2 regions of the Paenibacillus sp. 7516 genome follow, and region 1 is predicted to be linked to the other one. Evidence: riboswitches for the same ligand, from Rfam matches in the RefSeq annotation. Region 1 holds a riboswitch; the other holds the start of a gene.
The links. A riboswitch is a leader RNA that binds a small molecule or an ion and turns the genes downstream of it on or off. The one in region 1 is predicted to bind glycine.
Positions count from the first base shown of each region.

Region 2: another riboswitch for glycine. It lies ahead of sdaAB (L-serine ammonia-lyase, iron-sulfur-dependent subunit beta); the one in region 1 lies ahead of gcvT (glycine cleavage system aminomethyltransferase GcvT).

Region 1 covers NZ_NPBI01000020.1:49,665-65,974, reverse strand. The annotation lists gene CHI14_RS16240 (PTS mannitol transporter subunit IIBC) at 1-65, opposite strand, end outside; gene gcvH (glycine cleavage system protein GcvH) at 495-887, opposite strand; glycine riboswitch at 1,228-1,351, shown strand; glycine riboswitch at 1,355-1,456, shown strand; gene gcvT (glycine cleavage system aminomethyltransferase GcvT) at 1,643-2,779, shown strand; gene gcvPA (aminomethyl-transferring glycine dehydrogenase subunit GcvPA) at 2,776-4,131, shown strand; gene gcvPB (aminomethyl-transferring glycine dehydrogenase subunit GcvPB) at 4,206-5,681, shown strand; gene ptsP (phosphoenolpyruvate--protein phosphotransferase) at 5,930-7,642, opposite strand; gene CHI14_RS16210 (HPr family phosphocarrier protein) at 7,635-7,910, opposite strand; gene ptsG (glucose-specific PTS transporter subunit IIBC) at 7,989-10,043, opposite strand; gene glcT (glucose PTS transporter transcription antiterminator GlcT) at 10,331-11,185, opposite strand; gene CHI14_RS16195 (flotillin family protein) at 11,351-12,898, opposite strand; gene CHI14_RS16190 (NfeD family membrane protein) at 12,951-13,487, opposite strand; gene CHI14_RS16185 (iron-containing alcohol dehydrogenase) at 13,702-14,865, opposite strand; gene CHI14_RS16180 (MSMEG_1061 family FMN-dependent PPOX-type flavoprotein) at 14,956-15,543, opposite strand; gene CHI14_RS16175 (UDP-glucose--hexose-1-phosphate uridylyltransferase) at 15,808-16,310, opposite strand, start outside.
Region 2 covers NZ_NPBI01000029.1:28,831-45,140, forward strand. The annotation lists gene CHI14_RS23240 (sensor histidine kinase) at 1-818, shown strand, start outside; gene CHI14_RS23245 (LolA family protein) at 853-1,944, shown strand; gene CHI14_RS23250 (PH domain-containing protein) at 1,976-2,470, shown strand; gene CHI14_RS23255 (PH domain-containing protein) at 2,463-3,983, shown strand; gene CHI14_RS23260 (MFS transporter) at 4,195-5,478, shown strand; glycine riboswitch at 5,672-5,797, shown strand; glycine riboswitch at 5,802-5,903, shown strand; gene sdaAB (L-serine ammonia-lyase, iron-sulfur-dependent subunit beta) at 6,010-6,699, shown strand; gene sdaAA (L-serine ammonia-lyase, iron-sulfur-dependent, subunit alpha) at 6,689-7,636, shown strand; gene CHI14_RS23275 (alpha-glycosidase) at 7,815-9,575, opposite strand; gene CHI14_RS23280 (response regulator transcription factor) at 9,781-10,464, shown strand; gene CHI14_RS23285 (HAMP domain-containing sensor histidine kinase) at 10,461-11,972, shown strand; gene CHI14_RS23290 (ABC transporter ATP-binding protein) at 12,072-12,986, shown strand; gene CHI14_RS23295 (ABC transporter permease) at 12,983-13,699, shown strand; gene CHI14_RS23300 (ABC transporter permease) at 13,701-14,435, shown strand; gene CHI14_RS23305 (PAS domain S-box protein) at 14,912-16,310, shown strand, end outside.

The DNA of each region.
Region 1 (16,310 bases):
CCAAAACGCTGAACACCTACCCGGAGACCGCCTTTGGAATTGGACGTTTGGTCCAAGTTACTCATTGTATTATCCTCCTCGGATCAAGTAGTTATCATTTATGAAAGGGGTATCATTTCTCCCCTGCTGTTATCCTAAGCCAGATTGGTCTCCGGTTCAACGAAATGAAAGCGTACTTTCGTCATGATCATTGATGACAACATTGTGTTTATGTAATCGTTTTTATGGTGATGAGAGGGTTCTAACCATTGATATACTTGGCTTTTTTCGTATGTGCCTTATATCATTTACGGTGTTGAATTCTATAATATAGCTTGTGCGATTCAGCCTTATTCCATCCTGTTTAAGTGCCTCAAATGGCAACAAGCCTGTCCTTGAGAACACAAAAAGCCTGCATGAGCACCAAGGCTCACACAGGCTCTGAAGACGTGCACGAACGTCCATATTATGAAAAAAACCATAGAATAATAAAGGTTATTTAGTGCAAACAGATTTTACTCTTCGGTGTGCTTACGGTATGCGTCAGCATTCATCAGTTTAGACAACGCTGCTGTCAGATCACCTTCAACACGAATCTCGATCATCCAGCCTTCTTCGTAAGGCGAACTGTTGACGAGTTCAGGTGCATCCTGCAGCGCTTCATTCACGGCAATAATGGAACCACTTACCGGAGAAAACAAATCCGAAACCGTCTTCACGGATTCAATCGTACCAATGCTGTCTTCCGCTTTTACATCTGATTCAAGGTCAGGCAATTCAACAAACACAATGTCCCCCAGCTGATGCTGCGCGAACTCGGTAATGCCAATCCGTACAGTATCCTCCCCTACGGTTTGCACCCACTCATGCTCTTCACTGTACAGGAAATCACTTTTCAATTCGCTCATCGATATCCGCCTCGCTTTTCATTAATGAGTGCATGCGTCCTTCGGCCAACCCTTTTTCCCAGAACATAGCGTAAGATATTTTTGATTGAAATGTCAAGATACCTCACAAATTATTTGATTTTTGATGATTAGAGCCTGTAACGCAAACACCCTCACTCTACATATAATGGGTAATATTAGAATAGTAAGCGTACTCTTTTTATATACACGAACAATATATCTAGATCGCTAAATATCATTCGGTTTTTTATTGATTTCTGTGATATCGTTCTTGACATCGAGAGTGGATTCACGTTTTAATGAGAGAGTAAATGTTAATCGTTGTGTGCATCACCCGCGGATGAATGTAAAGGGAGAGATTACCCGTGACGTCCAACTCTTGGATGCATGCGGTAACGCCGAAGGAGTAAACCACCCGACAAGCGGGAGGTGAATCTCTCAGGCAAAAGGACTTTTACGGGACGCAACTCTGGAGAGCATCTATTCGCCCGGTATGGGCGTTTTGATCACCCAAGGGGAAACCTGCTGCAACCTATTGGCGGGGTAACTCTCAGGTACCAAGGACAGAGCCTAAGAATACAGCGTGCTTCTGGCATGCCGGTTCTTTGGCCTGTCCTTTTCCTTTTTCCCAAAAAAACGAAACTCAGGATCGAGCCGACGCTGTCATCAGCAGCCTTAACCATACTTATCCAAGAAAAGAATGCATCATTCATGTTATACACTCGGCCCGGTAGCGGCCATAACGAGGTGATTTGATGTCCGATTTGCTTAGAACTCCACTCTATCCACTTTATCAGCAATATGAAGGTGTACGGTGCATCGATTTTGGAGGCTGGGAGCTTCCGGTGCAATTCAGCGGGATTCAGAAGGAACATGAAGCGGTGCGGGAACGGGCTGGACTGTTCGATGTATCCCACATGGGTGAATTCACGGTGCAGGGTGAACAGGCCGAAGCATTTTTGCAGAAACTGACGACTAACGACGTGACCACACTGGTTCCCGGCCAGGCACAATACACGTTAATGTGTTACCCGGACGGTGGCGTAGTGGACGATCTGCTCGTATACAAGCTGGAAGATCAGCATTATATGCTTGTTGTGAATGCCTCCAATATCGATAAGGATTGGGCATGGCTGCAAGAGCATATGGTTCCTGGAGTGAGCATGACGAATGACTCCGTGGAAACAGGTCTCCTGGCCCTGCAGGGTCCGCTTGCTGCAGACATCATCGGAAAGGTTACAGATACCGACGTATCCATAATCGAGCCTTTTCGTTTTGTACAGAACGCTGAGGTCTGTGGTGTAAAACTGCTGCTGTCCCGCACCGGTTATACCGGAGAAGACGGCTTCGAGCTATACGTACAGGCAGATCAGGCCGCTGCGGTCTGGAACGGATTGATGGAGGCTGGCGCTGATCAGGGACTGGTACCGGCTGGACTTGGTGCACGGGATACACTTCGATTTGAAGCGAAGCTGCCCCTCTACGGACAGGAACTGTCGCCGACCATTTCACCACTGGAAGCTGGCGTTGGCATGTTTGTGAAGCTGAATGCCGGACCTTTTATCGGACACGAAGCGCTATTGCAGCAAAAGAATGATGGACCTGCCCGCAAGCTGGTCGGCATTGAAGTACTGGAACGCGGGATTCCACGTCCCCACTATCCCATTTACGCCGAAGGCGTGCAGATCGGGGAAGTAACAACCGGTACACAGTCCCCTACGCTGAAGCGCAATCTGGGGCTCGCCCTGATTAACAGCCAATATGCTGCACTCGGCACCCCGCTCGAGATTGAGATTCGTGGCAAAAAGCTGAAAGCCGAAGTTGTGAAGACCCCTTTTCATAAACGGACACGTACGTCAAAGACACCTACCCAAGGAGCTGAGCAAGCATGAGCAAGCACCGCTATATTCCCATGACTGAACAGGATCAGAGCGCCATGCTCGCGACCATCGGTGTGGACACGATTGAAGATCTGTTCCAGGACATTCCGCAGGCGATTCGTTATCAAGGCGAGCTGCCTGTCTCCTCCAAACTGGATGAATACGCACTGACGCGTCATATGTCCAAGCAAGCCGGCGCGAATGCCAATTTTGAGACACACGCCAGTTTCCTGGGCGCAGGCATATACGATCATCACATCCCTTCCGTTATTAATCATGTCATTTCCCGTTCCGAGTTCTATACCGCCTATACGCCATATCAGCCCGAAATCAGTCAGGGCGAGCTCCAGGCGATCTTCGAATTCCAATCGTATATCTGTGAACTGACTGGCATGGCTGTAGCCAATGCGAGCATGTATGATGGCGCGACCGCATTTGCAGAAGCAGGGAATCTGGCCGCAGCGGCAACTCGCCGCAAACAGCTGATCGTCTCCCGTACGGTTCATCCCGAAGCCCGTCAGGTATTGAAGGCTTATGCCCACGGTCTGAATTTGGAGATTGTCGAGATTGGTTATCAGAACGGGGTGACCGACTGGGATGCCCTTCAAGCCGCCGTATCGGATGATACCGCAGCCGTCATGATCCAGAGCCCGAACTTCTTCGGTGCCGTGGAAAATGTAAAACAGGCTGCAGACTTCGCGCATGCGCACAAGAGTCTGCTCGTGGTCAGCGCAAACCCGCTGGCGCTTGGTATGCTCGAAGCTCCAGGCAAGCTGGGTGCCGACATCGTTGTCGGTGATGCACAGCCCCTTGGCATCTCCGCTTCGCTCGGTGGTCCGACATGTGGATATTTCGCTGTATCCCAGGCGCATATGCGCCGGATTCCCGGCCGGATCGTTGGCCAAACAACGGATCGCAACGGCAAACGCGGTTTTGTACTGACGCTCCAAGCGCGTGAACAGCATATCCGCCGCGAAAAGGCGACATCCAATATTTGTTCCAATCAGGCACTGCTTGCCCTAAGCGCTTCGGTGTATATGTCTACTATGGGAAGACAGGGCATGATTGATGTGGCTGATCTGAATTTGCAAAAGAGTCATTATGCTCTTCAAGCATTGACAGCAATTCCTGGGGTCAGCCTGACCTTTAATGCACCCACATTCAATGAGTTTGTCATCCAGCTGCCCGAAGGGACAGACGTTAATGCCCTTCAGTTGAAGCTGCTGGATGCCGGTTTCATCGGTGGATATGAACTTGGTCGGGATTACCCGGAGCTTGCCGGACATATGCTGGTCGCTGTTACGGAACGGCGCAGTAAGGAAGAGATTGACGAATTCGTACGTGTATTGGAGGGATCGCTGTGACTCAGGAAATGACAACCATCCAAGGACAGCCGGAAACGGCAGCTCCTTCCCAAGCCGAAACCAGCACGCAACAAATGACACAGGCAGCATCGCCTGCTCCAGAGCAGTCGCTGATCTTTGAATTGAGCAGCCCGGGGCGTGTCGCTTATTCCCTGCCTGAATGTGATGTTCCGCGTCAAGATCCCGCGAGCTTGATTCCCCGGGAAATGCTGCGTTCGGAAGCAGCTGCACTGCCTGAGGTATTTGAAGTGGATGTCATCCGTCACTATACTGCCCTTTCTCGCCGGAACTTCGGGGTAGATAACGGATTCTATCCACTTGGCTCTTGTACAATGAAGTACAATCCGAAGATTAACGAAGATGTAGCTCGCTACAATGGATTTGCCAAGATCCATCCATATCAGCCTGAATCCAGTATTCAAGGTGCACTTGAACTTCTGTATACGTTGCAAAACGACCTTGCAGGTCTGACTGGCATGGACGCGGTGACCCTGCAACCAGCTGCTGGTGCACATGGTGAATGGACCGGACTCATGATGATTCGTGCCTATCACGAAGGTCGTGGTGAACAGCGGACCAAAGTCATTGTCCCGGATTCTTCACACGGCACCAACCCGGCAAGTGCAACCGTGGCTGGCTTCGAGACGGTAACCATTCCATCCCGGGCGGACGGTCTGGTCGATCTGGATGCACTGCGTGCAGCCGTAGGTTCCGATACTGCAGCCTTGATGCTGACCAACCCAAACACCCTGGGATTGTTTGAAAAGGACATTCAGGAGATTGCCTCCATCGTGCATCAAGCCGGTGGGCTTCTCTATTATGACGGAGCCAACTCCAATGCCATTATGGGTATCACCCGTCCTGGGGACATGGGCTTCGATGTCGTGCATCTGAACTTGCACAAAACGATGAGTACTCCGCACGGCGGAGGTGGTCCTGGTGCGGGACCCGTCGGCGTAAAAAATCGTCTGATTCCGTTCCTTCCGAAACCGATGGTGATTAAGAACGATCAGGGACAATACGCCCTGGATCGGGAAGGAGATCAATCGATTGGTCGGGTCAAAGCGTATTACGGCAACTTCGGTATCTTAGTACGCGCCTATGCCTACATTCGTACGTATGGACCTGAAGGCTTGCGCCGGGTATCCGAATGTGCCGTACTCAATGCAAACTATATGATGGCACGTCTTGCACCTTATTACGAAATTCCATACCCAGGCGTATGTAAACATGAATTTGTCATGTCTGGCCGGGGCCTGAAGCAATATGGTGTAAGAACATTGGATGTAGCCAAACGACTGCTTGATTTCGGGTATCATCCGCCAACCGTCTACTTCCCGCTCAACGTAGAGGAATGTATCATGATTGAACCAACAGAAACAGAGAGCAAAGAAACGCTGGATGGTTTTATCGATACGATGATTCGCATTGCCAAGGAAGCTGAAGAGACACCGGAACTGGTACTCAATGCACCCTATGGCACGCCGGTTACCCGTCTGGATGAGACCACAGCAGCACGTAAACCCGTATTGAACTGCGCGTGCAGTTGATACCCAGCCATTCAACTAAACGGCTCCAGCTGATGTTTTAACGTCAGCTGAAGCCGTTTTTTATTTGCAGATGATCCCTGCCTTCTACGCGCCAACGCTCTCTTTCTCATTCCATATGATCCTAAACTAGCCCGCAAAAAAAGCCGGCATCCGCTGTTCGCAGATACCGGCAATATCGCTGCATTCCTGCAGCCCATTTTATCGGAAAAAGAAAAGACCTTAAAATCCGAAGGAAAACCCTCGCAAAATTACGCTTTGATGCTTTGAACCAATTCAACCACTTGCTCAGCAGTTTGCATGTCCAGAGCTTTGGCAGCCAGTTCCTGCATGTCCGCACGGGACAGCTTGGTGATCTGGCTACGAGCTGGCAGGATGGATGTTGCGCTCATGCTGAACTCATCCAGTCCGAGACCAAGCAGCAATGGAATTGCTGTTTCGTCTCCCGCCATCTCTCCACACATACCAACCCATTTACCTTCGCGATGTGCTGCATCGATGACCATTTTCACCAGACGCAGAATAGCAGGGTTGTATGGTTGATACAGATAGGATACGCGCTCGTTCATACGGTCAGCAGCCATGGTGTATTGAATCAGATCATTCGTTCCGATACTGAAGAAATCAACCTCTTTGGCAAATTGATCCGCAAGAACCGCAGTCGAAGGAATTTCGACCATGATACCCAGTTGGATGCTGTCGGAAACAGCAATTCCTTCAGCTACCAGCTTTTCCTTCTCTTCGAGCAGGACCGCTTTCGCTTCACGGAATTCACCCAGTGTTGCGATCATTGGGAACATAACACGCAGGTTGCCATGTACGCTTGCACGCAGCAATGCACGCAATTGTGTACGGAAGATATCCAGACGGTCCAGACACAGACGAACTGCACGGAAACCAAGGAATGGATTCATTTCTTTTGGCAGATCCAAATATGGAAGCTCTTTGTCTCCACCGATATCGAGCGTACGAACAACGACTGGTTTGCCTTCCATTTTTTCAAGTACAGCTTTGTAAGCATTGTACTGAATATCCTCGGAAGGAAGTTTGTCTCTTCCCATGTACAAGAACTCGGTACGGTACAGGCCTACAGCCTCTCCACCGTTCTCCAGAACACCGGTTACGTCATTCGGCGTACCAATGTTAGCTGCCAGTTCCACATGAACGTTATCCACCGTTACGGTTGGTTCGTCACGAAGTTTTCTCCACTCGGCACGTTGTGCATCATATTGTTCCTGTTTGGAACGATACTCCGCAATTACCTCATCTGTTGGGTTAACCAGCACATGACCGTCCAAGCCATCAACGATAATCATATCGCCTTGTTTAGCTTGTGCCAGAATGTCTTTGGTTCCTACAACAGCCGGGATTTCAAGAGAACGAGCCATAATTGCAGAGTGGGAAGTACGTCCGCCAATGTTAGTTGCAAAACCTTTAACATATTGACGGTTCAATTGAGCTGTATCGGAAGGCGTCAGATCCTCCGCCAGCACAATCACTTCTTCGCTGATCTCAGCCGGACTCATGAAGTCGATACCAAGCAAGTGATTCAGCACACGTTTGGTTACGTCACGCATATCTGCAGCACGTTCCTGCAGGTAAGCACTCTTCATGTTTTCGAACATGGAGATAAATTGCGATGCCGTTTCGTTGAGTGCAAATTCTGCATTCACTTTTTCATCAGCAATTTTTGCTTTTACCGGATCAATCAGTTCCGGGTCATTCAGAATGAGCAAATGGGAAGCAAAGATTTCAGCTTTCTTCTCGCCAAGCTCTTGTAAAGTACGCTCTTTGATCGCCTCAAGCTCAGACTGGGACTTGCCCAGTGCTGAGTCGAGTTTTGCGATCTCTGCGTCAACGTCGTTGATTTGGCGTTTTTCTACAGAGTAATCAGGATGCTCCAAGATAAACGCCTTGGCGATAGCAATACCCGCCGAAGCCGCGATCCCGGAAACATTAAGCATTAATTTCGCCCAGCCCTTCGTTAACCATAACGTCAGTCAGAGCTTGAAGAGCTTCAGCTTCGCCTTCGCCTTCAACGATGATGCTGATGGTGTCGCCTTGTTCCAGACCGAGGGACAGAACGCCCAGGATGGATTTCAGTGTTACTTTTTTACCGTTAGCTTCTGCAAAGGATTCTGCACCTTTGAATTTGTTAGCTGTATTAACCAAGGCTGTCGCCGGACGTGCGTGGATACCATCTTCGTCTGTAATTCTGAATGTTTGTTGCATTACAATCATCTCACTTTCAAGTAGTTTATTTTAGGCATTGCATATATTTACACTTGCTTGCCATAGTCGGAACACTTCTTATTTTATCTCAATGATTGGCTGATCGCCAATTTTCAGTACTCCACTCTTCTTCAGGGTTACCGTGGAGCCTTCAGGCAAGTTGGTGAAAATCACTGGCGAGATGATGGATGGAGCGTTAGCTTTCACATAATCCAAATCCACTTCCATAATCGGTTGACCGGCCGATACCAGATCACCTTCCTGCACAAGCACGTTGAAACCTTGACCTTTCAATTTCACCGTGTTGACACCTATATGAACCAGTACTTCCTTGCCGCCGTCAGACATGATGCCGACAGCATGTTTGCTAGGGAATACGTTAAACACTTTACCGTACACAGGCGAAGTAATCTTGCCATCATGCGGCAGCACAGCGAAACCGTCACCTGTCATTTTCTCGGCGAAGACCGGATCAGGTACGTTAGTGATATCCATCAATTCACCGTTAACCGGCATGACGATATCTTCGGCAATAATGCGTTCGCCTTCTGCTCCCGCTGCCTTCTCCTCTTCAGGAGCAGGTTTAACATCAGCAGCTGGTGCTGGTGCCGGGGTGCGTCCTGCAATGATGTCCTGCATTTGGGACTTGATTGTATCTGAACGTGTACCGAAAATGGCCTGTACATTATTACCCACTTCAAGCACGCCAGATGCACCTAATTGTTTCAAACGATCTTTATTTACACTGGATTTCTCATTTACTTCAATCCGCAAACGCGTAATACATGCATCCAGGTGTTTGATATTCTGCTGTCCACCGAAGGCTTCCAGAATATTGTGTGGCAGATCGTCTGTTGAACCTGATCCTCCACCCGAGTTTGTTTCAGGTGTTGCTTCTTCACGACCTGGTGTTTTGAGGTTGAACTTGCGAATGATCATTCGGAATCCGAAGTAGTAGATCACGGCAAGAATCAAACCAACGATAATAACGTCCCACCACGGTGTGCGGTTCGGGATGATCCCGAAAATCAGGAAGTCAATAAATCCACCGGAGAACGTCATCCCGATTTTGACACCCAGAATTTGCATTGTCATGAAAGACAAACCTGCGAAGATACAGTGTACTGCAAACAGGACTGGCGCCACAAACAGGAACGAGAATTCAAGTGGCTCTGTAATCCCGGTAAGGAATGAGGTCAGCGCAGCTGAACCCATGATCCCTGCAACATACTTTTTGTGCTCCGGTCTTGCTTCATGGTACATCGCAAGTGCCGCAGCCGGCAAACCGAACATCATGAACGGGAATTTACCCACTTGGAAGGTTCCCGCCGTGAGGTTTACCCCATCACGCAATTGGTTGAAGAAGATCTGCTGGTCCCCACGAATAACGTCTCCAGCCTTGTTCACATACTCACCGAATTCAAACCAGAATGGAGAGTAGAAAATGTGGTGGAGTCCAAACGGAATAAGGGACCGTTCCACAACTCCGAAAATGAATGCGGAGAGCGTCGGACTCGTATCTACCATGAAATGAGATACAGCATTCAGTCCATTTTGAATCGGTGGCCAGATAACCACCAGCAGTAACCCGAGCAAGAGGGAAACAACCGAAGTGATAATCGGAACAAAACGTTTACCTGCAAAGAACCCCAGGTAAGACGGCAGTTCGATTTTGAAGAACCGATTGTAACACAGTGCTGCAGCTATACCAATAATGATACCTCCGAACACACCGGTACTCAGTGTTGGAATACCCAAAATGCTGGCATAACCTGGTACTTCGCCGATCATTGCCGGTGTTACACCAACGGCTGTACCCAAAGTGACATTCATCACCAGATAACCAATGATGGCCGCAAGACCTGCCACACCTTCGCCTCCGGCTAGCCCAACGGCTACACCTACTGCAAAGAGCAATGCCAGATTGTCAAATACGATCTGACCTGCGTTCATCATGATTGTTGCAATTGAGTTCACCCATGGCGTATCCAGCGCCGTTACATATTGCAAAAAGTCCGGATTCACCAGCATGTTACCGATTCCGAGCAATAAGCCGGCTGCTGGTAGAATGGCTACAGGAAGCATAAGAGCTTTACCTACTCTTTGCAAGACGCCAAAAAGCTTCTTAAACATCGCGTCGTATTCACCCTTTCGTCTAATCTGTATGTCGTGATGCAAGCAAGGGAAATCAAAAAAGGCATAAGCTAATAAAGCGAATTGTGCCAACCTTCGGGTATAGCATACCCTGTATAAGGTAAGAACAATCACACTCTAGAAACTCATGCCTGATCGAGTCAGTAACACGTCGCTTATGTTTTTTTCAGTTGCTTGATTACGGACACCATTGTAGCATCCCTTCAAAAACAGTGCAAGCCTTTACACTAAATTTCTCAGGACGCCATTCCATCCATGGAAAAATTTCACTTGTTCTCTTCTTCTTTCCTTTGATGCAGTCGTTGAAGATGAATAGTCAGATAACCCACCTCTGCAGGATAAACAGGAAGATTCAATCTTTTTTCCATGACTTTAGTCAGCTTCCATGCAAGCGAGTACATTTCGGGATACTCCAACTTGAGCAAGGAATCGAGCTTATGAAGTTCTTCCACCTTGTCCCCTCGACGCACACGTTCCAATGCAAAGCGAAGATGCGTAAGCAGGCGCGAATAGTCCAGCGACTCCGTTTCAAACGAATATTCCAACTGATCCGAGACGATTCCGACCAGGTCGGTAATCAGCTGTGAATGTTCGCGTACTTGGGAAATGTTTTGGTTGGTCATGGCACTGTAGATATGCAGCGCTATGAATCCAATTTCATCCATGCCCAAGTCGACACCGAGCTTCTCCTTAATGAGGCGAACAGCGTAATCTCCCATCCGATATTCTTCCGGATAGATCTCACGTGTTTCATATAGAAACGGATTTTGGATGACAATGCCCTGTTCTTTGCGCTTAAGTGCAAAAGAAATATGATCAGTCAATGCAATATGAATATGTTCATTAAGCGGAACATCCGTACGCTCTGCAATATACGTAATGCATTCGTTAATAATCTCGATCAACGCCTCATCCACTTGCGGAAGAAGCTGTTTGTACTGCTCTTGTTCCTGCTGGTTTTTCAAAATAAACATCTTCTCCACAGCCATCAAGGGAATGATGTCACCGGTTTTCCGGTTGAAGCCAATGCCTTTACCGATGACGACGACTTCTCCATGTTCAGGATGCTGTGCAATAATTACATTATTATTTAACGCTTTGTTTACATGCAGGCTGCTCACTGTTTGCACCTCTTTTTTCATACCATCTGGAATGTGATTCGTCACATCCTCGTAATGAACGAAAAGACGTCCGATGCGGGCAAACCGCGCCGAACGTCTCGCTTAAAAAGTAACAAAAAATCACGTTAAGGTCAATAGAGCTTCACGCATCGTTCACACCTAGTCCTAATCCTCTGCCCCAGTTCTTTCAACAATCTTGTCGATCACAGATGGAGTCGTTGGTGTCTCGCTTTGCTGAACAGCAACAGGTGCTGGTGTTTTGGACTTGGTCAAACCTTTAATTAACTGCTCTACATCAATGCCCGATACGCTTTTCAGCATCTCAGGAGCTGTAGACATCAGTTCGGTCACATAGTTACTTACACGTGCTGCACCCTCACCCTTACCTGTATCTACCACGGTCAACTTATCAATGGATGAGATCGGCTCTGCAATTTTACCTGCAAGCTCAGGCAGCATTTTGACGATGATATCGAGTACTGCAGCCTCGCCAAACTTCTGGAACGCTTCCGCCAATTTTTCCTTCGCTTCGGCTTCCGCCAGACCGCGCAGACGAATGACTTCTGCATCCGCAGTACCTTTGGCCCGTTCTGCATCTGCCACAGCCTGACCTTCAAGCCGTTTTTGTTCTGCTGTTGCCTTGGCTTGGGTCTCGATGGAGTATTGCACTGCATCGGCCTCGCGCATTCTTTTTGCTTTGTCCGCTTCGGCTGCCTGCTCGACAGCATAACGATCGGCTTCCGCTTTTTTCTTCACTTCGGCGTCATACTGCTTCTCACGTACGGTGATTTCTTTTTCTTTCAGGTCAATCTCACGTTCTTTGCGCACGAGTTCAACTTTCATTTGTTCTTCAACAACCGTCTGTTTCGCACGTGCTTCTTGGATATGATACGCTTGGTCTGCTTCGGCCTTAGCTGTATCCTGGTCGCGCTTAAACGCTGCCACTTTCAATTCCTTCTCTTTGGCTGCTTCAGCGATATTGGTATCGCGGAGCAATTCCGCCTTTTGCCCCTGCTCTTCTGCATTCGCTTTTTGAATACGAGCATCTCTCATCGCTTCGGCTTCCGCAATCTCGGCATCCCGTTTCACAGCAGCAATTCTCGGCTTACCGAGGGCATCCAGATATCCTTGTTTGTCACGAACATCCTTGATGGTAAAGGATACAATCTGCAGACCCATCTTTTTCAAGTCTCGTGCAGCCACACCCTGAACCTCTTGTGCGAACCGATCCCGGTTTCGATAAACTTCTTCTACAGTCATGGTTCCAAGAATGGCCCGCAAATGCCCTTCCAGAACTTCCTGTGCCTCGCCTCTTAATGCTTCAACGGGTTTACCGATGAATTGTTCGGCTGCTGTTGCTACATCTTCCACAGCACTACCAACTTTGATAATCGCGACACCATCTGCAATAACCGGAACCCCTTGTTCCGTATATACTTCAGGCGTGGATACGTCCAGCTTGTGAGACAGCAATGAGATAAATTCGGACTGCTGGAATACAGGCCAGATGAAGGCACCACCGCCACGTACAATTTTAATTTTGCGACCGGACTCATCTTCGGAAATATTTTTATTACCCAGGAATGAACCCGTAACGATCATCGCTTCATCGGGCCCAACCGTCTTATATCTCGCCCAGAAGGCCAAACCAAGAACCAGAATGACACCTACAACAATTGCAGGAATCAACAACACATCCATATTAAATTCCATTCCACATCTCTCCCCTTATTACAATGATGACAGACCACATCTCTCGTTCTACTCAAACGTCTTTAAATACATCTTCATCCCATTCCGCCACACGAAGCACACCTTCAGTTACATCCACCACGACAACGCGCACTCCCGCCGCAATAGGGCGATGTTCGAAGCTGGATGCAGTATGAATCGTGTTACCGGAAGCAACACGGATCATGACCTCACCGAAACCCCTTTCAGGTACTGGAATCGTAATTTCTCCAATTTTCCCGGATAGTTCCTTCATGGAAAATGCAATGGAAACCTCACTATTCCGCATCGGCTTGATATAAGCAAAGAATACCAGCATGGCAGCAGCAATACCTATAAGCAGGGATAAAATAAGACCTGCAATGGCACTTACCGAGCTATAACGCGTCAACATGATACCAGCTCCGCCAAAGGCTGTAATGGAACCAGCAAGTACAACAGGTTTGAGAAAATCAATGCCTGGCAGTTCAAAGGCTCCATCCAGCAATCCGTCAATCAAATCACCCAGCACCAGGCTGACAATCGCAAATATGGCTCCTCCGATTAGACATCCCCAATAGATGGATTCCATTCCCCGTTCCTCCTCTCTTCTGCCGTAACACCTAACTCACTGGGCATTCCTCATGTAAATAAATACGTAGCTACCCGTAAGAAGTTTCAAAATCTTTCCTCATTTGTATTCTAGACCCGATATTGGTTATTTTACATGCAATTTCACGCAAAAAGACCGCATATCTCCATATTGTGGAGATATGCGGTCTTTATTAATAATTGAATGCAGTTTGTTACAGAGAAGCCTTGTAAATGGATACAACATCCTCACGCTGCAGTTTCTTGAAGTTACCAAATGGACCAAACAGCATTGCCTTGTCAGCCATGACATCAATCTTGCTGTCGTCAATGTCATAGTCAGCAAGCCGACTAGGCGCGCCAATAGACGTCCAGAATTTGCGCAAAGCTTCGATGCCTTCCTCGGCTACCTGTTTGTCCGATTTGCCTTCCGGATTGACTTCAAAGACATTAATCGCCAATCGTTTGAAACGATCCACGTTTACGTCCAGATTGTGTTTCATCCAGTTCGGGAACAGAATGGCAAGGCCCCCGCCGTGCGGGATGTCGTATACAGCAGATACTGCATGTTCGATGTTGTGGGTTGCCCAGTCACCGGCAAGTCCCATATTCAGTACGCCGTTCAATGCCATCGTACCACAGTACAGAATGGTTTCGCGCAGTTCATAGTTTTCCAGATCCTCTACCAAACGAGGTGCTGCATCCATAACGGTACGCAGAATTGTCTCACAGAAGCCAAGTTGTACTGGCGTATTGGCATCCAGATGGAAATAATGCTCCAATACGTGAGACATCATGTCAACCATGCCGTATACTGTCTGATCCAAAGGCACGGTATATGTATTAACTGGATCAAGGATAGAGAACGCAGGGAACGAATACGCACTGCCCCAGCCCAATTTTTCCTGGGTATCCTGATTGGTAATAACGGAACCCGAGTTCATCTCGGAACCTGTTGCTGCCATGGTCAGTACTGTACCAAGTGGAAGTGCATCCTGAGCAACCGCTTTACGCTGAGCAAAGTCCCACATGTCGCCATCATATTTCGCACCTACGGCAATCGCTTTGGCGCAATCGAGCACACTACCGCCACCTACAGCGAGAATCAGCTCGATGTCCTGAGTTTTACAGATGTCTACTCCCTTATGGACAGTCGAAAGACGCGGGTTCGGTTCCACGCCTGCCAGTTCTGTAACTTCTGCTCCGATTTCCTTAAGCAATCCGATCACTTGATCATACAGACCACTGCGTTTAATGCTGCCGCCGCCATATACAAGCAATACCCGTTTGCCGTACTTCGGTACTTCGGTTTTCAACGCTTCCAGTTGTCCTTTACCGAAGATCAGACGGGTAGGGTTATAAAATTGAAAAGATCTCATAATCTATGTCGCCTCCATTGGAGTTAGAATGTTTGTGCAACTCCAATTATAGTACCCCGATTTTATAAAAACAAATCCATAGTCACTCACTTATAACAAGCCGTTGATTTGCAAATGGGCACGGAACATATCCATGCTGGAAGGCAGACTCTCCTTATCCACCCAAGTCTCGGAAGACCACAACCCCGCCTGCTTGAATGCTCTTGGGCAATGGATAAAGCATTCATTCACGTCTACAATAACCGCTGCCCCTATCGTTTTTCCCGTCCAGCCCATACTGTTAATAAACTCCTCATCCTTCGTAATAGAAGCTGTTCCATTGATACGTAATACTTCGTTCATGCCGGGAATGAGGAATAACATACCCACCCCAGGATGGGTTAGGATGTTTAACAGCGAGTCAATGCGGCGATTGCCTGGACGTTCGGGGTAGACCAGACGATGGGGGTCAAGAACCTTCACGAAACCCGCTTCATCTCCCCTGGGAGATACATCACTCCTACCTTCCCTATCCGAACTGGACAGAAAAAATAGGGGTGACATGGATAAAAAATGTTCAACATGGGAGTCCACAAACGATATCGCTTTGTTTCTCACATGCTCATGAGGCTCACCCACCATGTTTTGCAGTTCTGCTGCGTCGGTGATTAGCGGTATGTTCAGTGGCTTCTTTTCCATTTATTCATCCCCGTTTCCTAAACTTCAAATATTTGTTCAAGCCTATGATAATCATTCTCATATTATACAATGAACCTCCCGCCTCTGCCATGGCCCTGTGTTTATTGCTCAAAATAAAAAGATACTTTGGTTACATGAGCTACATGAGCACAAGTAATTGCAAGATGATTGATTCATTGTATTGAAAAAGGATAGACGAGCATTGCTGCTCACCTATCCTTTGTAAATGTTTATTCATAGCATCATATTACTGCCCATTTGTACTTATTCGGTATATCCCATGCTTTCTACAAATCGACGGAAAGCCTGACGTCCGGCTTCATCATATTTGTAAACTCCGGCATGCTCCAAAATCTCGGAAAACTTAAGGCCTACTTCCTGCTGAATGAGAGCAACGGCCTGTTCCTTGTCCAGGTTGGAACCGAAACGTTCTTTCAGTTCCTCCGCCCAGCGAAGATGCTGGTTCAAAACATGATCAGAAGCCTGGGCAGCTTCCGCAAGCTGAGTGTCCCCTGCGAGAATATCGGCGATTCCGTCCAATTCTTCTTTTAATCGTCCTGGAAGGATCGCAAGCCCCATGACTTCGATAAGTCCGATGTTTTCTTTTTTCAAATGATGCATTTCACGGTGCGGGTGAAAAATCCCCTCCGGATGCTCTTCATTCGTGCGATTGTTGCGGAGAACCAGATCCATCTCGTAACCACCGTCCGCACTGCGACGAACAATTGGCGTTACGGTGTTGTGAGGCACCTGCTCTCCATCCACCT
Region 2 (16,310 bases), on a different contig from region 1:
TGGGCATGCTGCTGGAGCAATTTGATGCGATGCAGGAGAAAGTCAGGCAGACTCAGGCAGAGGTGGAGAAGGAGCAAAAAGAGAAAGAGCTCATGGTCGCTTCGCTGTCTCATGATCTGAAGACGCCATTAATGTCCATCAGTGCCTATGCGGAGGCACTCAGTGTGGATGCTCCGCTGGAGCCGTCAGAGAGACGGGACTACCGGGATGTGCTGTTTGGTAATGTGGAACGGATGAAACACATGATTGGTGAACTTGAAATGTATACGGCGCTGGGTTCCAGTGAATTGGAGATGGCCATGGTGGAGGTGGAAGGAGAAGAGTTCTTCGATATGCTGCTTGGAAGTTACGGGGGACTTGCCGAGCGTGGACAGATTGAGGTGAGAACGGCTGTCCGCACGGACTGCCTGTACCGGCTTCATCCCGAACAACTGATGCGTCTGACAGATAATTTGATCAACAATGCACTGCGTCATACAAGCCAGAACGGTTTGATGGGTCTGGGTGTGATTGCTTCAGATCAGCCGCTGCCCGAATGGGTTATTCCAACACTGGCGCAGGAGCTGAATGAGTACAGAACGGGGGCAACATTAATTCTGGTGCAAAATGAAGGGACTGCTATTCCCGAAGAACAGCTGGATCGTATTTTCGAACCCTATGTTCAACATCAGAATCAGGAAGAGAAGGCGTATGCGGGCAGTTCGGGTCTCGGATTAAGCATAGCCAAACGGATTGCGATCAAGCATGGAGGTGAGATGCGCATGTGGTCGGCTGAAGGATATGGCACGCTGGCTGCATGTCGATTGCCCGAGTTGTAATGCCCTTAAACGAAATGAGAGAGGATGAACGATAATGATGAAAAAAGGTTGGATGATGCTCGGTACAGCGCTACTTGCGGGGTCACTGCTCGGAGGCTGCGCTGAGAAGGATCTGGTTGGCCTGTCTGGTGATGAGATGATCGAGAAGGTCGTCACTGCAGAAACGAAGCCCGCTTCCTACTATGCCGAAGGTGTAATGAAAGTGTGGTCGGATGATAAATTGAGTCACACCATGCACATTAAGGAATGGGTTGACGGAGAGACCGGGCGTAAGCGCACCGAAACAGAGGAGAATGGCCATGTCAGCTACGCGGTCAATAACGGAACAGATATCACCATTTACGAAAAAGAGACCGGTACGGCCTATTCGATGAACGTAGCTGCCACGGGACAACAGCCAGAACAGACTCAAAAGCAGATGCTGGTGGATCAGCTGGAACGGTTGCGGGATTCCCATGATGTGGATATGATGGGACAGGAAGAGCTTCACGGACAGGAAGTCATTCACATCAAGCTGATGCCGAAAGAGAATGGCACCTTATCCATCTCCTCCGAATATTGGGTTGACCCCAAAACGTGGATGATTGTTAAAGTCATCAGCACATATGGTGATGAAAAGTCAGAAATGGTCTATGATCCGATTCAATATGATCCCGAATTTTCGGAGGATACGTTCGTAATCGACATTCCCGAAGAAGTGGAAGTGAAAGATCTGAACGATCTGAGCCAGAGTTCGGAAGTGAGTCTGGAAGAAGCCGAACAAGCGTTGGGCCAACCCTTTTTACAGGATATGAGCGGTGAACTTGAGCTGTCTCGGGTGGAGATGTTTTCATCAAGCGGAGAGTTTGGCAGGGATGAAGTGACTTTGTATTACGTCAACAACGACAAGGTTGAAGTGAGTCTGTCCGTATTCAAGGCACCGGATGAAAATGTGGATGATACACTGCTGCCTGATGAGTCCAAGGTAGAGGTTCGGGATACCGAGGGTTCGTATATGAAGAGCATACGAAACATATCATGGACTGAAAATGGGCTGCGTTACTCCATCATGGGTGAGAACGAGGAATGGACGAAGGAGAAGCTTCAGGATTGGGCGAAGGATCTGAAGCTTCCTAATCAGCCTTAATTTTGAATGGTAGGAGAGTGTGAGTCACGCAATGGATTACACAGAGGTTAACAACGGAGAACTGCGACGTCTCCACCCCAAAGCGAAACAAGCTACAGCCCTGACGGCCCTTATGGTCAATGGGCTGTTGACTCTTTTGGCCGCTGGATATCTGATGATCGCATGGGTTAGAGACTGGGTGCTGTGGCCGGGCTGGATCGGCTTAGGGCTTTTTATTATTTCACTGGTCTGGTACACATGGATTCTGCCCGGCTTGCGGCACCGACACTTTAGTTTTCGGGTGGCTGAGGATGAAGTGGAGATCCATTCCGGCTGGTTATGGCATACGGATACGATTGTGCCGATGACGCGTGTACAGCAGGTGGAACTGGAGAGCGGTCCGCTGCTGCGAAAGTATGGACTTGCCAAGGTCAGCATCGTTACTGCCGCAGCCACACTCCATATCGCAGGACTGGAAAGAGAGGAAGCAGAGCAATTGAAGCGCAGTATCGGACATCTGGCGAAGGTGGAAGATCCCGATGAATGAACCAAAGCATCTACATAAGCTGTACATGTTATTTCCCTTTTTTAGCGTAATGAAGTCCATCATTCCCATCCTCGTTCTACTCATCATCAAAGGCGTGAACTGGAGCAAATTTCCCTGGTATGGTTATGCTGCTGCCATTGTTCTATTTACGCTTCCGTTTATTCTGTATGGGTGGTTTAAATGGCGTAAATTCAGCTACACGCTTCAGGATGATCGGATTATGCTGCGTCAGGGCATCTTTGTCCGGGAGGAGAAATCGATCTATTTCAGCCGTATTCACTCCATCCAGACACAGCAGCCTTTGATTCAGCGCTTGCTCCGGCTGGCACAGCTCAAGATTGAGACGCCGGGCGGCAGCAAAGAGGCCGATGGTGTATTGCCCGCTCTCGCAGTTGCGGAGGCCGAGCGGATAGAGCAATGGTTATATCAGAAGCGGAATGAGGCTGTGAAGAAAGCGGAAGCACCTCTCTCAGCTGAACATGCTGAAGATCTTAACTCAGATGAAGAGGGGGAATCTCCTGAGCAAAAGGAGAAGCACATCCAGGCATCCGCTCCGCTTATGCAGCCAGAACGGGAGGTTTTGCTTCGGCTGTCAGCCGGAAGACTGTTTGCCGGAGCGCTGACCACGATGAATCTGCCGCTCGTCGTCGTATTCGGAACTGGGGTTTATTCCTTCGCAGATGACCTGCTCCCTGCGCATTTCTACAGCAGCTTGGTTGAGCGGGCTGGACAGCTGCCAGCGATCTGGTGGCTCGGACTAGTTCCTGTCATGTTTTTGCTGGCCTGGATCTTGTCTGCTGTCCTGTTCACGATAAAGTATGCCGGATTCACGGTCGAGCAGGAAGGCGGTAATATTACGATTGTTTCCGGATTGCTCGACCGAAAGAAGCATGTGTTCTCACCAGGGAAGGTCCAGGCGGTGGAGATCAGGGAGGGACTGCTGCGACAGCCGTTTGGTTATGCCGAGGTGGAGATTTTTGTTTTGACTTCAGAGATGGAGAAAAAAATGATGCTTCATCCGCTGCTGCCGCTCCGCGATGTCAATGAGCTGCTTGCCCGAATTGTACCGCAATTCGTCATGCAGCCACCCGCTAACAGACCCCCGGACCGAGCTCGCTGGTTATTCTTGCGCTGGAAACTGCTTGGTGCAGCCCTGCTGGGAACAGCGGGGACGGTGTTTCTGGGCCCGATGGGTGCATTTCTATTTCTCCTTATTCCCTTATGTGCCGTTTGGGGATACGGGTGCTTCAAGGATGAAGGGCTGAGTATTCAGGGCAAGCTGCTAACCATTCGCCACCGGGCCATCTCCCGCAGAACAGCGCTGATGCGCCGGCCTCATGTGGTCACAGTAGATACAGTTGCTACCCGAAGACAGCGAAGCAAGTCCTTGTTATCCGTTCGGGCGAGGCTGATGGTAAATCGGAGCGGCTTCAAAGCCATATTCCTGGAATATGGCCAGGCTAATGCCGTAAAAGAATGGTTTCGGCAGGCTTCGGATTTGGCCCAAAAATGATATAGAAAGCATCTTAGATTAAAACGACTTGAGACTGCCAGATTAAGGGCAGTCTTTTTTGTACGGGAAGTCTTGCACAACATGATGATCGACGCAGGCATTGTCCATTTTTTTACTGCGAAAAAGGATCAAATAGGAGATAATACAATTATTGGGTTTTAAATCAGTGCATTGAATGATTTAAGGAATGAATCCGGGAGGGATATAATGGATGAGTAATGATCGTGATCAGGGGAAAGGGAAGGGCGCCGAGTCAGGTGGATGGAAACATGCCGGCTTGCTGCTGGGCGGAGTAGGCATATCCAATCTGGGGGATTTTATCTACATTGTGGCCATTAATTTGATGGTGCTTAACATGACACAGTCCCCGGCGGCAGTCGCAGGCTTGTGGATTATCTCGCCGATTGCCTCGGTATGCACCAAGTTCTGGTCAGGCAGTCTGATTGACCGCTACGACCAGCGGCAGCTGATGATTGGGGCGGATGTGGTGAGAGCTGTGCTCGTGGCATTGCTTCCGCTGATGCCCAGTCTATGGATGATGTACGGCATCATGTTTCTTGTCAGCATGTCGTCATCCATATTCGTACCTTCTTCGCAGGTGTACATCACCCGTCTGGTTCCTGCAGAGCGGCGCAAGCGATTCAATTCCCTGCAGGCGATGATCAGCTCAGGTGCTTTTATTACCGGTCCGGCCATAGCCGGAGTCATGTTAATCTATCTGTCTCCTGTAGCGGCGATCTATGCCAATGCAGCTTCCTTTGTTGTGTCGGTGCTCGTCCTGATGTTTCTGCCAAGGCTGGGCACTGGAGAGCAGAGCGGCGGTAGGACAAGGCTGACCCCTCGCCTGATCGCCCAGGATTGGCGGGCCGTAATGCAATTCAGTCGCCAAGCAGGATATGTGGTAGGTATCTATGCCTTATTCCAGATTATTCTTGTTATTGGTATGTCGCTGGATGCACAGGAAGTGGTGTTTATCCGTCAAGTCATGAACCTGTCTGAGTCACAGTATGGTGCGTTGATGAGTGTTACTGGAGCTGGATACATGGCGGGTTCTCTGCTGGTGTGGTTGTTCGCCAAACACTTGTCCATACGTCACATGATGGGCGGGGGCGTGCTCTTAGTTGCGCTTGGCTATTTCCTGTTCGCTCGTTCGTTTTCGTTCGAGCTTGCCGCATTCGCCTTTATTCTGCTTGGGTTGTGTTCGGCGCCGGCAAACACGGGACTGGTCACCTTTTATCAGAATAATATACCGGTAGACTTGATGGGGCGAATGAGCAGCGTACTTGGACTCATGCTGAGTGCATTGCAGGTCATTTCGATTTTGGTCATGGGTGTAGTTGCCGAAATGATCTCTCTTCGAACCGTATATACGGTCGTTTCGGCAGTTCTGATGCTGGGTTCCCTCCTGTTATGGCTTACGAGCTGGCTTCCTTCAAGACAGTCATATTATAAGGATCACAGCTCATCATCAAAATCAAAATCTCTCCACAGCTAGTCTATAGCCTATTGAAAACTGAACGATTCTGTGGAAAGCTGCATATAATATTAGAGGAATTTTACCAAGATGATAATGATGCGTTACTTTTGTTGACATTACGTGTGTTGCATATTAATCTGTTATATGAATGATCAATCTCATAAGGACAACGTTTGATATGTGTTCAAGCGAATATATACGATACAGCGGATGAGAACGAGCGGGAGAGACCTGGGCAGGCCATTGGTTTCAGTAGGCTGCCAGGCACCGAAGGAGCAAGCCGCTGCGCACCCGGCGCAGGTGGTTAATCTCTCAGGTAAAAGTACCATCGTTGGACGCAACTCTGGAGAGTGCGCGAATGCGCCACCCAAGGGGTATATGATGAGTAGGGTACCCCTTGGGGCGGCCTCTGATCATGAAACTCTCAGGTAACGAGGACAGAGAGAGGGCCTAAGGCCTTCTACTGTCCTTTTTTGATGTCATCATTCAGTAATTAAGGAACATTATGGTGCATGTCTGGATGGATATGACGATATGGAGGGGTGCAGGATGCGATTTAAAGATGTTTTTTCAATTATTGGTCCGTCGATGACGGGCCCTTCAAGTTCACATACAGCTGGGGCAGCGAGACTGGGGAGAATTGCAAGGCAGTGGCTGGGGTGTACGCCTGAACGTGCCAGGCTGACACTGTACGGCTCATTTGCCGATACGTATCAAGGTCACGGTACGGATCTGGCGTTAATTGGTGGTTTGCTTGACTATGTCACGGATGATCCACGTATACCAGACGCCGAGGCGTATGCCGAACAAGCGGGTATGAAGGTTGAGTTCTATACAAGTGGACTGCCTGCTCCGCATCCGAATACGGTCAAAATTGAGTTGTGGCATGGTGAGCGTCAATGTTCACTCGTTGGTGCTTCGATTGGCGGCGGCAGTGTGTCGGTGCATGCGCTTAATGATTTCCGGGTACAGATCAGCGGGGAATTCCCCACACTCGTTCTGCGTCATGCGGACAAGGCAGGGGTGCTTGCTTCCGTGACGTCTACGATCAGCTCCTCAGGGGTTAACATCGGGTATATGCAGGTAGACCGGAAAGCCCGGGATGGCGAAGCGCTAACAGCGATGGAAATGGACGGAGCACCAAGTGCCGAGATGTTGGAACGCTTGCGTTCACTGGATCATGTGCTGGATATTCGCGTCATTGATTTGAAGAGAGGGGTTGATTCGGATGCGGTTTAAGCACTTGCATGAGCTGAATACGATCTGTACGGCTGAATCCAAAACCATTGCGCGGCTAATGATCGAGGAGCAGGTTCAGGAGACGAATACGCCGGAAGCAGACGTTGTGCGGCAGATGTCGGAATATTATCAGGTGATGAAAGAGGCTGTACAGAAAGGACTGACGGAGGACACCACTTCGCGCAGTGGCTTGACTGGCGGAGACGGCAAAAAGATGGCCCAATATATTCGCCAGGGCGAAACCTGCTCGGGTGACGCTTCCGCACTGGCAATGGCTTATGCCCTGTGTGTATCTGAAGTCAACGCATCGATGGGCCGGATTGTGGCTACACCGACGGCTGGTTCATGCGGGATTATCCCTGGTGTATTCATCAGCTCCCAGGAGCGATTCGGATGGAGTGATGAGCATCTGGTGAACGGCTTATTCTGTGCAGGTGCAATCGGATATGTTATTGCCAATAACTCGTTTATTTCAGGTGCAGAGGGTGGCTGTCAGGCAGAAGTCGGTTCGGCGATCGGCATGGCTGCCGGTGCAATGGTGGAGCTGCGCGGAGGGACGCCGGAGCAGGTTGTTCATGCCGTAGGTCTCGCGTTAAAAAATACACTGGGCCTCATCTGCGATCCGGTTGCAGGGCTTGTTGAAATTCCATGCATCGTCCGCAACGGACTCGGTGCGGTAACGGCACTGGCTGCGGCCGATATGGCGCTGGCCGGGGTAAGAAGTGCCATTCCATCGGACGAAGTCATTGACGTCATGCTGGAAGTGGGAAGTGCGATGCCGAGCAGGCACCGCGAGACAGCGCAGGGCGGGTTGGCCCAGACGCCAACAGGCCGGAAAATGATGGAGAAGCTGGCGAAACCCAAAGCGAAGCGTGCGGAACCTGAAGCAGAGTCCGAACCACAGAACACGAAGGATGACTCGAAAGAGCAGGCGTAGAACAAAGCCGATAGGATAGAATTTATTATACGGGACAAAACGGAGAAAAGCGTCCGCTGACCTTTACAGGTCATGCAGGACGCTTTTTTTATTTAAAGAGAAAAACGCTTCAGCCTAACTCCGGGCTTTACAGGAGAAAGCTCATGTAATCTACGAGGATGAAAAATAAATATTAAGTTTATTCCTGACCGATATCCGTACTTAACACGGCATAACCGTATGCAGGTAGTTCAACAGCGAGAACATCGCCGTCCCTGGCCGTGCGGTGGTTACCGTCCAACAATTCGGTCCATTCGCCCGCACCCGCCTCGAATTCAATGATCGCCGTTTCCTCCGAACGATTGAACAGAACGAGAATGCGTTCATCCTCACTTTGGCGTTCGAGAACAAGCTGGCTGCCCTCAGGACGGGCTTGCAGGAATCGGACGTGACCTTCTGCACGGAGAGCGGGATGGGCATGGCGAAGAGCGATGAGCTGCTGATAAAAGGTGAACAACTCACGGTCCTGCTTCGCCTCGTCCCACTCCATGCATTTCCGGCAGCCCGGATCTTGGTCGCCATCCAGCCCAATCTCGTCTCCGTAATAGATACACGGCGTGCCCAGATAAGTGAACTGGAACAATGCGGCCAGTTTCATCTTGCGCTGATCGCCTTCACACAGCGTCAGCAGTCTTGGCGTATCATGGCTGTCCAGCAGGTTGAACGCCACTTCGCTGGCTTGCAGCGGATAACGTGACAGCTGCCGTCCGATGGAATTCGCGAACGTCTCGGCATTCATTTTATTTTTGACAAAGAAACCATTCACGGCATCGGTAAACGGATAGTTCATGGCAGCGTCGAACTGATCGCCTTGCAGCCAGGCCGAGGATTCATTCCAGATTTCTCCGAGAATATACGCCTCTGGATTCGCAGCCTTGACCACCCGGCGGAAATCGCGCCAGAATGCATCATCCACTTCGTCTGCAACGTCCAGCCGCCAGCCGTCCATGCCCACTTCCTTGATCCAATACTCGGCTACCTTCAGCAGATAGTCCTTCACCTCTGGATTTTCCGTGTTCAGCTTCGGCATGTGAGGCTCGAATCCAAAGGTCTCATACGTAGGGATGCCATCCTTCACATCCAGAGGGAATTCATGAAAATGGAACCAATCCTTGTATTTGGACTTCTCCCCGTTCTCCTGTACGTCCACAAATGGGGCAAACGTCTTCCCGGAATGATTGAATACCGCATCGAGAAGCACCCGGATACCGCGTTCATGACACAGCTTGACCAAGCGTTTCACGGTGTCTGCATCACCAAAATGCCGATCTACCTGGAGGTAATCCTCGGTATCATATTTATGATTCGTAGTTGCTTCGAAGATGGGGGTAAAATAAATGGCATTAATGCCTAGCTCACTGAGGTAGTCCAGATGATCCATCACACCCTGGAGGTCACCTCCAAAGAAGTTGGATGGTGTAGGCTCGCCGCCCCATGGTTCAACATTCTCCGGATTCAGTTCCGGATTGCCATTGGCAAATCGCTCAGGGAAGATCTGATAGAAAACCGCATCCTTGACCCACTCAGGCGGCGTAAAGACCGCACCCTGGTGAATATAGGGGAACTGAAACATCTGCCCCGTATCGTCTGGTTCGTCTTCCTGGAAACCCGTTTCGGACATCCAGATCTGCTCGTCCCCACTTTTGAGCAAAAAGGAGTATTTCAGACGATGGTACGGAGGCTTTATTTCCCCTTCATAGTAGTCGAACATAGAGTCTGAGGTGAATTTGGTTAAAGAGATTTGCTTTTTGGTATTTTCCCATGCGTATTTGTCGCCAGTCATGGCGTATACCTCGGTGAGATCATTCTTTTTGGCACGCAGGCGCAGGCGAACAGTATCCTTATCGTAGGCATATGCCCAGTTCCGTTTGGGTTGATGATAGATGGCTTCCAGCAGCATGTTAAAATTCCTCCCGTCTATTCACTTCATATGTACATCATGGACATCAGGCATGGCATTTCTGTAGCTGAAGATTAAGGTATAATACTAATGAAAGTAACGATGTAATCCCTTTAGATGGTGCTTCGTTCATACATACAGCTTACTCCAATATGTTCAGATATATAATTAACCCAAAGGGTACAGAAAGGAAACGAATCTACGCATGAAAACAAAACTGCTATACATTGAGGACGATACGGAAATCGCGACATGGGTCAGGGCTGACCTGGAGGAACGAGGTTATGAGGTCATATGGCTGGGAAGCGGTGAGGGGGCAGCCGAAGCTGCTGGGGGCTGCTCACTGATTATTTTGGATGTCATGCTGCCTGGGCTGGATGGATTTACGGTAGGACAGCGGCTGAAAAAGGAACATCCTTCCGTGCCCATCGTCATGCTCTCGGCCAGAACATCCATTGATGACAAGCTGCATGGGCTTGATTTTGCCGATGATTATGTAACTAAGCCGTTTCACCCCGATGAGCTCGCTGCACGCATTGAAGTACAGCTGCGCAAGGCAGGAACTACCGTTTCGTCCGATGCTGCCCTGAAGCTGGATCACCTGTCCATCTATGAGAAGGACAATCGGATCGTCAATGAGGAGACGGGGGAGGAGATCATTTTATCAGGCAAACAATTTCACATCTTCGCGTACCTGCTCAGGCATATGGGCATGATCCGTACGAAAGAACAGATTTATGAGGCTGTCTGGAACGAGCCTTATCTGGATGGGGATAAGACTTTAATGGTACATATTCGCCATCTGCGCGAGAAGCTTGAACGGGATCCGGCCAATCCGTCGGTCATTCAAACCGTTCGCGGGGTTGGATACCGTGTGAAGAAACCATGATCAGGCGGTTCAGAAAGCAAGAGAATCGGGCAGAACAGAGCGCAGGAAAGAAGAACGAAAAACGAAAGCTCCGATTCGGCCGCTCGCTGATGTCCCGTTATATGCTTCTGATCCTGTGTGCGGTTTTGTTCGTCCCCGTTGTTCTTCCGATCACTTCTGTCATTTATGTCGTGGTCGTTAATAACGTGAGCAAGAGCAACGCCGCTCCTTACGGTGACGTTACGCACATAAGCAATCTCTGGTCCAATGAATCGAAGAAGCTGGGTCAGGCAGCGCCTGCCAAGATCGACGATCGCATGAAGCAGTTACATGCCAAGTATCCCAAATCTTCAGTGTACAGAGTGGATGAGAATGGGAAAACCGCTTTTATACTTGGAGGTGAAGGCGTAGAAGTAATTGAAACTCCGGTAAATGGATCAACCCTGACTACTCTGAAATGGCCGCTGGATGATCAGAAAAAGGTAGAAACCCGCATTCCCGCAGTATGGGATGCATCCTACACGCTGGCATTCATGAAGGAAGCTGTCTACCGTGACCCGCTAACCGTTGTTTCATTTATAGGTGGTGGCAATCAGGACAAGGGAAAAGGCTTCATGGTCATTGAAGTGCCTAGATATCTGCTCCAACAATCTCAGAGCAACTGGCCGATGGAGCTTCTATATCTTGGCTTGCTGATGACGATTATTTTTCTACTCTTTATTGTGATGTCGATTCTGTTTTTTGCACGGATTCGCAAACGGCTGATCCGCCTGCAGACAGCCATGGTTACGCCAGGTAAGGAAGGCATACCGCTTCCTGTCGATATTCGCAGATCCGACGAGATTGGTCAGCTGGAAGACTCATTTAATCAGATGGTGTATCAGCTGACGGAAAGCCGTCACAGGGAACGTGAGGAGGAGCAGTTCCGCAAACGTCTCATTGCAGGACTTTCCCATGATTTGCGTACGCCGCTAACGGTCATTCGTGGGCATATGCATGCTCTTCACAAGGAAGCGCTCAGTGATAAGGGCATCAGTTCATTGTCACGCATGGAGTCCAAGATGGATGATCTAAGCGGACTTATTGATAACATGTTATCGTACAATCTGCTTGCGAGTGGTAAGTACACGCTGAAGCTGGAAGAGAAAGATGTTTTCCGGATCGTTAGGGAAACGGCTGCGGCATGGTATCCCGTATGGGAGAAAGAGCAGTTCGACATCGATATTGATCTGCCGGATGAGCCGCTGATCTGGCGTGTGGATGAACAGGGCATGCGTCGTATTCTGGATAACCTGTTTCAGAACGTGGTTCGGTATGCAGGAGACGGAAAATACATTGGCATATCCACTGAACGGATTCAGGACAGAACCGCTCTGGTTATTCGGGATCAGGGTCCGGGCATGCAGCAAGAGGTGGGGACGAAAGGTACGGGTCTCGGGCTGTCCATTGTGGATCTGCTCGTTCGCGAGATGGGCCTGCGTAAGAAGGTGGATAGCTCACCCGAAGGAGTTCGGATATTTATCTATTGACCTATGGTCTGACCTAGCACGATTTAAACTAATCTTAAACTTCGGACAACTGTAGTTTTAACCTTGGACGGTTACGATGATATCCGAGGTGATTAAACAGTGAGTGATAACATTATTCAAACGGCTAATTTATGGAAAACATATCGGGATCGTGCGGCGGTTCGTGAATTGGATCTGCATATCAAGAAGGGGGATATTTACGGTTTTCTGGGGCCCAACGGTGCGGGTAAAACAACAACCATTCGCATGCTGCTGGGCTTGATCAAACCGACAAAAGGGGTCATTCGTGTCTTCGATAAAGATATTCGCAAGGATCGCATGGATATTTTGCGCCGTGTTGGTTCGCTGGTAGAGTATCCGTCTTATTACGGGCATTTGAATGCAGTTGAAAATCTGGAAGCATTGCGGCGGATCCTGAATGTGCCCAAATCCAGAATTGCCGAGGTATTGTCCATAGTCGATCTGACGAGGGATGCAAAGCGCGCGGTTAAAGGGTATTCACTTGGAATGAAGCAAAGACTCGGGATTGCAAGTGCCTTGCTGGGTCAGCCGGAACTGTTGATATTGGATGAACCAACGAATGGACTGGATCCCGCCGGTATTCAGGAGATCCGCGAGTTAATTAAACGCATGCCGCTGGAACATGGCATTACGGTGTTGGTATCCAGTCACTTGCTTAGTGAGGTGGAGCAGATGGCTAGTCGGGTAGGGATTATTCGTGAAGGCAAAATGGTGCTTCAGGATACCATTGCAAACCTGCATAGCCAGACAGGCAGCTCTATCCGGTTGACTGTCTCCGAGCCGGAAGAAGCTATGAAGCTGGCGAGAGAACAAGGGCAATTCGGTCAGCGTCAAGGGTCTGAGCTTACATTCCCATACATGGACAACAGTGCGATTGCGCTGCTGGTACGCAGACTGGTTGAGCAAGATCATGCCATTTACAGGGTGGAGGAGCACCGTCAGTCTCTCGAAGACCTCTTCATGCGGGTCATTGGTGAGGGGGCTATGGTATGACGGGGCGTGCATTATCGTCGGACTGGCTCAAAATTCGTGGCAAGGGCATTTGGTTTCTTGTCTTCCTTGCACCCATCGGACTTACCCTAATGCAGGCTCTGAACTTTGGACTCCGTCTGGATTATTTAAAAGGAATATATGGGGATAACCTGTGGAATGGGCTTCTGGAGAATGTGATTGTTTTTGTACCGCTAGCTTTAATGCTTGGCGCAACGATCCTGAGCTCCATGATTGCCAATGTTGAGCATGAGCAAGGTTCATGGAAGCAGCTTCTGGCAATGCCGATTCCAAGACCAGCAGTTTATCTGGCGAAGTTCCTACTGGCGTGTATATTGCTTGTCATCTCTTGTCTTCTTTTGACTGCCGGGATCGTGATTCTGGGACTGGTATTCGGTTTCGATGCGGGAGAAATCCCATGGGGGCAGGCAATCAAGCTGGGATTGCTGCCGCTGGCTGGAGCGCTTCCCGTATTGTCGATTGAGCTGTGGCTCACCATGGTTGCCAAAAATCAGGCGCTTCCGGTTACCCTTGGCATTGTACTTGCCATCATAGGCATGTTTTCACTCAGTCTCTCGCCAATCTTCCCGCTTGCATGGGCACAGATGGCATGGAATGGGCCGAATCCATTCATGTACGCAGGACTGGGACTGGCTGCGGGAATTCTGATTATGCTGCTTGGAATGATGCATTTCAGCAGGAAGGATGTGGCGTAGGATGAACTTTGCTACGACGTATTTCCGAATCCTGTCCGCCGAACGGCTGAAAATGGGCAAATCACCTGTATGGCTCTTGATTCTGCTGAGTCCGTTGTTAGCTTTGCTTATTGGGCTGCTCAGTGAGCCATCAGGACAGTGGGAAGTTCTGATGGGAACGATGGTCTTTTTGCATGGGATGCTGCTTATGCCGATCCTGACGGGTGTATTCACTTCATTTGTCTGCCGCTTTGAACATGCTGGTGGGGGGTGGAAGCAAATGCTGGTGCTGCCTCTCACCCGGACAGGCGTTTATGCAGGCAAGTTGACGATTGTCATTTTACTGCTGTTGGGTACCCAATTGCTGCTGCTGATATCCATTCTGCTGGCAGGATGGATTCAGGGCCTTACCGATCCTGTACCATGGTCGTTAATTATCAGCAAATTACTGCTCGGCTTGTTCGCCTGCCTGCCCCTTGCCGGACTGCAAATGCTGGTTTCCCTAATATGGAGCAGCTTCGCAGCACCCCTTGCTCTGAATTTTGCCTTGACTGTACCGAACATACTGATTGTGAACTCGGCGAAAATCGGTCCATTCTATCCTTGGGCTCAGCCCATGCTGCTGATGACACCAACGGATGGCGGGGGGTTCGGGGCCTACAATGTACCGCTTGGTACGCTCCTTACCGTAGTTGGAGGAAGTGCGGTGCTGTTTATACTTATTGGTGTTCTCTATTTTAGAAAAAAGGAAATTTAGATGGTGTGATGTTTAAGACTGATCTTCATCAGATCAAGATCCCCCAAGACCGTCAACCGAGTGTGTATTCGGGTGCGGACGTGGGGGTTTTTTGGCACGTCCTGTTCTACTTCGTACTGAAAAAGTCGTTTATATTGATGCAGGTACGCTCTTTGTGTATCGATTATAGCTGAAATGATACATAATGTATCTAAGACATTGTAACTAATATCCAGATTTTCAAATGCGATTACGGGAATGGTGCCCCCCAGTAGAAGTTGATTTAAAGTGAAGAAATGGAGATTCCACCTTTTTCTATTTGGAATATTACAATTTTTATACCAGATTGTAAGCAAAGTCAGACTGGAATCTGGTAAAATAAAAAAAGCTGTTTCTAGGCAGCCTTACTTGGTTATTCGTGGGTAGATGCTTTAGACTCCAAATGACGTTAATAGATTGTTAGAAGAAGATAAAGGCTGAGAAAAGAGGGGTAAGCCTTGGATATTAATAAAACGGAAACCCTGAAGCGGATTATTTCTGAGGGAAGTTCTTACCAATCACTGTTTTTTAATCACCCGGATGCCATATATGTGATGGACATCCATGGAAACTATATCGATGCCAATCCATCCGTAGAGCGTATATCAGGATATACACTCGATGACCTGATGCGTATTCATCCAAGTCAGGTCTGTCCGCCAGAGAGTGAACAGTCGAGGCGAGACTATATTCGTGAGGTGATTACTGGTCGTTCAGTCAGTAACAACATCACGTTTTATCATAAGAATGGTTCTGTAAGACAAGCCGAAATTACCTACGTACCCATTACAGCAGGAGAAGAGGTTGTGGGCATCTATGGCATTGCCAAAGATATAACGGAGATCGTTGAAGTGGAGCGGAAACTCCAGGAAACGCAAGAAAAGTATCAAGTGCTTGCTGAACATGCTCAAGACCTCATTACGACAAGTTCACTGGATGGCGAGCTGCTCTATGTATCTCCATCTGTGTATCCTCTGCTTGGGTATCAGCCGGAAGAGGTGACTGGCAAGTCCTTCAAGGATTATTGTTATCCCGGAGATTTTCCTGACCCGCTGGAGCTATCCGAGATTGGCAATGGCTGCAAAATGCGCGTGCGACACAAAAAGGGTCATTACATCTGGATGGAAACTTTGGCTAAGCCTGTAGCTGGAGAGAGGGGAAGAGGCATTCAGATTGTAAGCATAAGCCGGGATATTACGCAGCACAAGGATGCAGACAGACGCCTGAGAGAGAGTCGACAGCGTTACAAATCCTTGTTCGAGCATAATCCGGCTGCGGTGTACTCTTTGAATCTCGAAGGCAAGTACAGTGCGGTGAATCGAAATCTGGTCAAAATGCTGAATATTCCGCGCAGCAAACTCATTGGACAATCGTTTTTATCCAATCTGGATCCATGTGAGGCAGGGCGCGGCAGAACCTATTTTGAGCTGGTGAAGCAGGGGAAACCGCAGCATTATGAAACTCGCATTGTGAATTCCTCGGGCAAGAAGTTCGATGCATCCATCATCAATGTGCCCATTATCGTCGACCAGGAACTGGTTGGAGTATACGGAATATTGTCCGATATTACTGAACGCAAGGATTATATGGAGCGTATTCAGGAGCTCAGCAAGCAGCATGCACTGATACTGAATTCCGTCACGGAAGGCATATATGGTTTGGATGCGGAAGGCATCACCATGTTTATGAATCCGGCTGCCGCTTCCATGTTTGGTTATGAAGTGGAAGAATTCATCGGCAAAAACGCCCATCCCATTATCCATCATTCCCGTGCGGATGGAAGTTATTTTCCCAAAGAAGAGTGTCCAATTCACATGACGGTGATGGATGGAAAAGGTCGCTCCGTCAAGGAAGATG